DNA from 2 places in the Mesorhizobium sp. P160927 genome. Region 2 is predicted to be linked to the other one. Evidence: predicted binding sites of a transcription regulator. Region 2 holds the regulator's gene; the other holds the start of a gene.
The links. Region 2 encodes PhoB, which activates phosphate uptake and scavenging genes when phosphate is short. Its sites were predicted from a motif close to TGTCATNNANCTGTCAT; they were not measured.
Positions count from the first base shown of each region.

Region 1 (3,408 bases), 760 kb from region 2:
GATCAGGCTGAAGGGAATGTAGTCGGACGACAGGATGTCGAGCAGGCCGTCACTGGCCAAGGTGCGTGCCGAGACATTGCCCGAATGCGAGGCGCCGCGCATGACATTGGGCGCCCCCATCAGCACCCCAAGCCCGGCGGCCTTCGAGGCACGCGCCGCTTCCTCGGTGGTCGGGAACTCGGCGACCCGCACACCCTGCTCGATGGCCTCCTCGACATGAGCCGACGTCGCATCGTCGTGGCTGGCGAGCACGATGCCGCGCTCCCGGCAGGCGGCGGCGATGAAGACGCGGTTCGGCCCGGAGTTGCGTGACGATTCGTCCATCCGCTTCTCGCAGAATTTCTGGAAATCGCGATCCGAGAGTTTCAGCTTGCGCTGGTAGTAGTAGGCATAGGTTTCAAGATTGACGAACTGGCGCTGGCCCGGTGCGTGGTCCATCAGCGACGCCAGCTTGACTCGTTCGTCACCGTCGAAATTGGCGAATGCGTTGAGGCAATCCGGCGCTGAAACCTCGCAGCGAAGGTGCAGGAAGTGATCGGCCCGCAAACGATCCTGCGCGACGCTGTCCTCGATCGCATCGGCCAGCTTGCGTATGTCGTCCAATGTCAGGTCGGCGTCCTCGTCCATGCCGACGCGCAAGGCATCGAGCACGGTCGTGATGCCGGCGGTCGCCACCTGCGCGTCATGGGCGAGCACCGCGGCGATCGGGTTCCAGCGCACTTTCGGCCGCGGCGCATAATGGCCCTCGAGATGGTCGGTGTGGAGTTCGACCAGCCCTGGAATGATGAAGTCGCCGCCCATGTCCTCGCCGGTCCGGGCCGAACCGGCATCGATGCCCGCGATCAAGCCATCGCGCAGCACCAGTGAGCCTTCGACGATCTCGTCGGCAAGAACGATGCGGGCGTTGGAAAGAACAGTTTCGGCGGTCATTGCGGGTAGTCCTTGGTCTTGCAGTCGGGTTTCGTTCAGGCGATTTTTCGGGCCGGGCGGCGTCCGAGCGCGTGCTGGGAAAGCACCATGAACGGCGCACCGGGCTCGGGTTCGATAAACAATGTCAGCGCGTCCACGAGCACGGGCTGGCGCAACACATCGGCGAAAAGGCTGTCGATGGCGGCGCGCAGGCGAGGGCTTTCCCGTGGGCCGGCCCGCCCGGACAGGGTCATGTGGAAGCGGAAGGTCTCGAAGACATAGGGATAGCCCCATTGGCAGAGATTGCGAAACTCGACCGGCTTCAGCGAATCCGGGCTGCGCCGCTCGATCTCGGCCTCGGACAGCGGCGCGCGAAACCGATCGAAATCGCGTACCACATCGTCGGCGAAGCGGTTGAGCGGCGGCAGCGGACCATCCGGCACCAGCGCGAAGAAGCTGTCGATCTGGCTGACGACCAGGCGCGGGATCGTGACGACAGGCGTAACCTCGGCAAAATGATCCAGCGCCGCGCGGAGCGAGGCTTCGGTCTCCGTCGCAGCCAGGTGGAAGGGCGCCTTCAGCGTCGCGTGAAAGCCATAGCGGCGCGCCGAAGCGGTGTGGAAGGCCACTTCCGCCGCCGACAGATCGGCAACGGCCTCAACCGGCCTTGTCGCGGCGCCGAACGGATCGCGGCCCAGCCAATTCGCGGCGATGCGCGCCAGCGGCTCGTCCTGCCGGGGGGTGAAATAAATGGCATAACGCATGGGAAGTCCTCGTCAGAACTGTTGCCATAGGTGATTTCCATGACGGATTGACGAAGCTTTGACGGGTTTTAGAAGGCAAATCGACACTTCGGGTCCTTAGCCGACGATTTTTCCAAGCTGGACCAATAAGTTCGACCGGACGGCGACACGGTCAGGCCTTCATCAACCATTCGTGCTCGGGAGCATTGTGGAATTTCCACGTCCGCTTCGGTCCGGCCATCACGTTGAGGTAATAGAGGTCATAGCCGTGGCAGGCGGCACAGGGGTGATAGCCCTTGGGCACCAGCACCACATCGCCATCCTCGATCGCCATGGCTTCGTCCAGCGCGCGATGTCCGCTTTTGTCGGCATCGGTGTAGACGCGCTGGAAGGCAAAGCCCTGCGGCGGGTTGAGGCGATGGTAGTAGGTTTCCTCGAGATAGGACTCGGCAGGCAGGTTGTCCTGGTCGTGCTTGTGCGGCGGGTAGCTCGACGTGTGACCGCCGGGCGTGATGACCTCGACGACCAGCAACGAGTCGGCCGGCTGGCCTTCCGGCAGGATGTTGGTGACGTAGCGCGTGTTGGTGCCCTTGCCGCGCACCTCCTGGCCGAGATCGCCCGGTCCGATCACCCGGACCGGCAGGCCGCCGCCAAGACCGGGCGCCGAGCAGACGCCAAGTTCCAGCTCGGTATCGGCCGTCACCGACCAGTCCGATCCCTGCGGCACATAGACCGACCACGGCTTGCCATCGAAGGGCGACATGCGCTCGCCGAGCAGGCCGAGATCCTTGCCGCCGGCTTTCACGGTACCCTTGCCGGTCACGAACACCAGGCAGACTTCGCGGTCTTCCGTCTTTCCCGACGCGTTTTCGCCCGGCTTCAGCCGATGCAGGTCGAAACCGACATAGGTCCAGCCGGCGCTTTTCGGCGTCACATGGGCGACGCGGCCATGGCCCTTGTCGGCTTTGACGAGCAGTTTCGACATCGGGTTACTCCTTCGGTTCGGTCTCGCTTGCGGCCTTGCTCTCGTCCACCGGCTTGTAGAGATAGAAAAACTGCCAGATGGCGTAGCCGGCAAAACCGAGCGCGATGACGCCCCAGAACGGCGTGCCGGACGCGAACTCGATCACCGACCAGATCAGGCAGACGGCCACGACGGCGATGCGCCGCCACAGCGGGCGGAAGAACGGGTGTTCATAATCTTTCATCGCGCCATCCGAATTCAGCAATCCGTCCTCAGATAGACCGCGCCTCACGGCGAATCCAGTCTTCAGGCATTCGGAAAACCTTGCGTCTCCACCGTGTAGCCGGCTGATGTCATCACCCGCATCAGCTCCCTGTGGCCAACCTGCGCCATCTTCAACGGCGGGTTCTTCTTCGGGTCCTGTTCAGCCTCGACCACGAACCAGCCTTCATAGCCATGGTCGGCGAAGCGCTGCACGATGGCGCCGAAATCGAGCGATCCGTCGCCCGGCACGGTGAAGGCGCCGAGCGCCACCGCATCGAGGAAAGATTGCCTGGTGCGGTCGAGCTTCTCGATCACGCCCATGCGCACATCCTTCACATGGACGTGGCTGATGCGCTTGTGGTGGTTGTCGATGGCGCGCAGCACGTCGCCGCCGGCAAAGGCGAGGTGTCCGGCATCGAGCAGCAGTGGGATGCCTTCGCCCGAATGGCGAATGAAGGCATCGAGCTCCGGCTCGGTCTCGACCACAGCCGCCATGTGATGGTGATAGGACAGCGGCATGCCTTGCCC
Region 1 covers NZ_JBYMDW010000001.1:1,009,882-1,013,289, reverse strand. Annotated here, with positions in the region: gene AC3CB8_RS05135 (alpha-D-ribose 1-methylphosphonate 5-triphosphate diphosphatase) at 1-930, opposite strand, end outside; gene AC3CB8_RS05130 (DUF1045 domain-containing protein) at 966-1,673, opposite strand; gene iolB (5-deoxy-glucuronate isomerase) at 1,825-2,637, opposite strand; gene AC3CB8_RS05120 (DUF3329 domain-containing protein) at 2,642-2,860, opposite strand; gene iolE (myo-inosose-2 dehydratase) at 2,923-3,408, opposite strand, start outside.
Region 1: the regulator PhoB is predicted to act here: its motif matches at 1,713-1,729, upstream of AC3CB8_RS05130 (DUF1045 domain-containing protein).

Region 2 (3,408 bases):
GCCCGAGCGCAGCGTGACTGCCTTCATCGGACCGTCGGGTTGCGGAAAGTCGACGCTGCTGCGCGTCTTCAACCGCATCTACGAGCTCTACCCCAAGCAGACCGCCGAGGGTCAGGTGCTGCTCGACGGCCAGAACGTTCTCGACCGCTCGCAGGACCTCAACCTGTTGCGCACCAAGATCGGCATGGTGTTCCAGAAGCCGACGCCGTTCCCGATGTCGATCTATGAGAACATCGCCTTCGGCGTCCGGCTCTATGAGAAGATCGGCAAGGCCGAGATGGACGGCCGTGTCGAGCAGGCGTTGAAACGCGCCGCGCTCTGGAACGAGGTCAAGGACAAGCTCAATGCCAGCGGCCTCAGCCTGTCCGGCGGCCAGCAGCAGCGGCTTTGCATCGCCCGCACGGTGGCGGTGAAGCCGGAGGTCATCCTGCTCGATGAGCCGGCGTCGGCGCTCGACCCATTGTCGACCGCGAAGATCGAGGAATTGATCGACGAGTTGCAAGCCGACTACACAATCGTCATCGTCACCCACAACATGCAGCAGGCCGCGCGCGTCTCGAAGCAGACGGCTTTCATGTATCTGGGCGAGCTGGTCGAATTCGACAAGACCGAGAAGATCTTCACGTCGCCTCGCGAGAAGCGCACGCAGGATTATATCACCGGCCGCTTCGGCTGATCTCACGCATACGAGGACCAGGATCATGGCCGAACACACAGTCGCAGCCTTCGACGAGGATCTCGGACAGATCAGCAGGCTGATCAGCGACATGGGCGATCTCGCCGGCATTATGGTCGGCGGCGCCACCAAGGCGCTGCTGAATTCCGACAACGCGCTGGCACAGCGCGTCGTCTCCGACGACGCCATCATGGACGCGCGCCAGCGCGAACTCGATGATCGCGCCATCACCCTGATCGCCAAGCGCCAGCCGATGGCCGACGATCTGCGTCATGTGGTCGGCTCGATCCGCATGGCGGGCGATCTCGAACGCATCGGCGACCTTGCCAAGAACATCGCCAAGCGCGTCGGCTCCGTCGGCCTCACCGCCACGCCGCGCGACCTGTCGCATTCCATAGACTCCATGGCGCAGCTGGTGCTGATCCAGGTGCAGGGCGTGGTCGAGGAATATGCGGCCGGCGATGCCGCCGCCCTCGCCAAGCTCAGGAATGACGACGAACGCATCGATGTCAAATACACTTCGGTCTTCCGCGAACTCCTGACCTACATGATGGAGGATCCCCGCAACATCACTGCTTGCACGCATCTTTTGTTCTGCGCCAAGAATCTCGAACGCATCGGCGACCATGTGACCAACATTGCCGAGAATGCGTATTATGTGCTGACCGGCACGCAACTGCCCGCCAACCGTCCGAAGCAGGACGAGACGGCGATGTCGGTGCCGGCGGCTTGACGGCAGGGATGATCAATCGATGATCGCGCCACGCATCATGGTGGTGGAGGACGAGGAGCCGCTGGGCGTGCTCCTCCGCTACAATCTGGAGTCCGAGGGTTACCAGGTCGAGGTGGTGACACGCGGCGACGAAGCCGAGATCCGCCTCCAGGAAAACGTGCCCGACCTCCTGGTGCTCGACTGGATGGTGCCGGCGGTTTCCGGCATCGAACTCTGTCGGCGCCTGCGTATGCGGCCCGAGACGGAGCGGTTGCCGATCATCATGCTGACGGCGCGCGGCGAGGAGAGCGACCGCGTGCGCGGCCTCTCGACCGGCGCCGACGACTATCTGGTCAAACCGTTCTCGACGCCGGAATTCATGGCCCGGGTCAAGGCGCTGCTGCGCCGCGCCAAGCCGGAAGTGTTGTCCAGCGTGCTCAAGGTCGGCGACATCGTGCTCGACCGCGAATCGCACCGGGTCTATCGCAAGAAGAGCGAGATCCGGCTCGGACCGACCGAGTTCCGCCTGCTCGAGTTCATGATGCGCCATCCCGGCCGCGTATTCTCGCGCAGCCAGTTGCTCGACAATGTCTGGGGCGAGACGATCTACATCGACGAGCGCACCGTGGATGTGCATGTCGGCCGCCTGCGCAAGGCGGTAAACAATGGCCGCATGCCCGATGTGATACGCACCATCCGTGGCGCAGGCTACGCGATCCGCGAGGATTGAGATCAGGCCACGTTCTTGCCGGATCTCACCTGCATGCCCGGCGCGAAGATCTCCTGGTCGACGAAGGTGAGCGCGCGCATGGCGCAGCCCTCGCGGATCAGCGGCAATTCGTTCGGCTCTGTATCGAAGGAAATCGACGTCGAATGCTGGCCGCCGGCGGTCTGGGCGATGGCCTCGCGCAAGGCCGGCTCGATCAGATCGAAGGCGGCGGCGCTGACGCCGACCATCGCAACGGGCGCCGGATCGATCAGCGCGAACAGGCTGCCAAGCCCATAGCCCAGCGCCTCCCCGGCCTTGCGATAGGCCTCGCGTTCCGGTCCGTCTCTTTCGCGCGCCGTGGCCGCCAATGCACGCATGTCGGCGTCGCTGACGTCGACCGGTTTGGCGTCCTCACCCATCTGTCCTGCATTGCGCCAGATGGCATAGTTGCCGGCATAGGCCTCGACGCAGCCGCGCCGCCCGCAGCGGCAGAGCGCGCCGCCCGGGCGATGGATCATGTGGCCGAACTCGCCGCCCGAGGAATGGGTGCCTGTGAACAGCTCGCCCTTCAGCACCAGGCCCATGCCGATGCCGTGCGAGAGCAGGATGGCGATGAAGTCGTCGCGGTAGCGCTCGGGGTCGCGCCAGCGCAGCGCCACCGCCATCATGTTGCAGTCGTTCTCCATGGTGGCGGGGATGCCGAATTCGGCTTCGAGTATATCGGCGAAGGCAATGTCCGTCTGGGGCGTGATCGGCGACCACAGCATGGCGCGCGCCTCGGTGTCGGTGATGCCCTGGATCGCCAGCGCGATGCGGGCGATGCTGGCGACGTCGAGGTCGGGATCCTCGAGGCGGCGCCGGACGATGGCCACGCATTCGCCGATCAGCGCCTCGCGCGACATGGTCAGCGTGTCCAGCCGGCGCTGCTCCTCCGATATCACCTGGCCGGCGTAGTCGATGACGGCGACGGAGAGGAAATTCAGCGACAGCACCACGGTCATGACCGCCGCGGCCTCGGGGTTGAGGCCAAGGCCAACCTGCGGCCGGCCGCGTTTCAGTGAGCCGGCCTCGTTCGGCTTGCCTTCGCTCAGGATACCTTCGCCGATCAGGTCGGCTGATATGGCCGATATAGTCGAGTGGCTGAGGGCGGTGGTGGCGGCGATCTCGGTGCGCGAGGGCTGGCCACCCCGGCGCACGGCCCCAATCACCATTGCGCGATTGCGCCGGCGCAGATCGTCGTGGCGGATTCCGACCGACATGATTTCCCTCCCCGTCGCCGCGGTTCTTGACGCCTCCTCGAACACCCTCGGC
Region 2 covers NZ_JBYMDW010000001.1:246,410-249,817, reverse strand. Annotated here, with positions in the region: gene pstB (phosphate ABC transporter ATP-binding protein PstB) at 1-676, shown strand, start outside; gene phoU (phosphate signaling complex protein PhoU) at 702-1,409, shown strand; gene phoB (phosphate regulon transcriptional regulator PhoB) at 1,429-2,118, shown strand; gene AC3CB8_RS01215 (ROK family protein) at 2,121-3,356, opposite strand.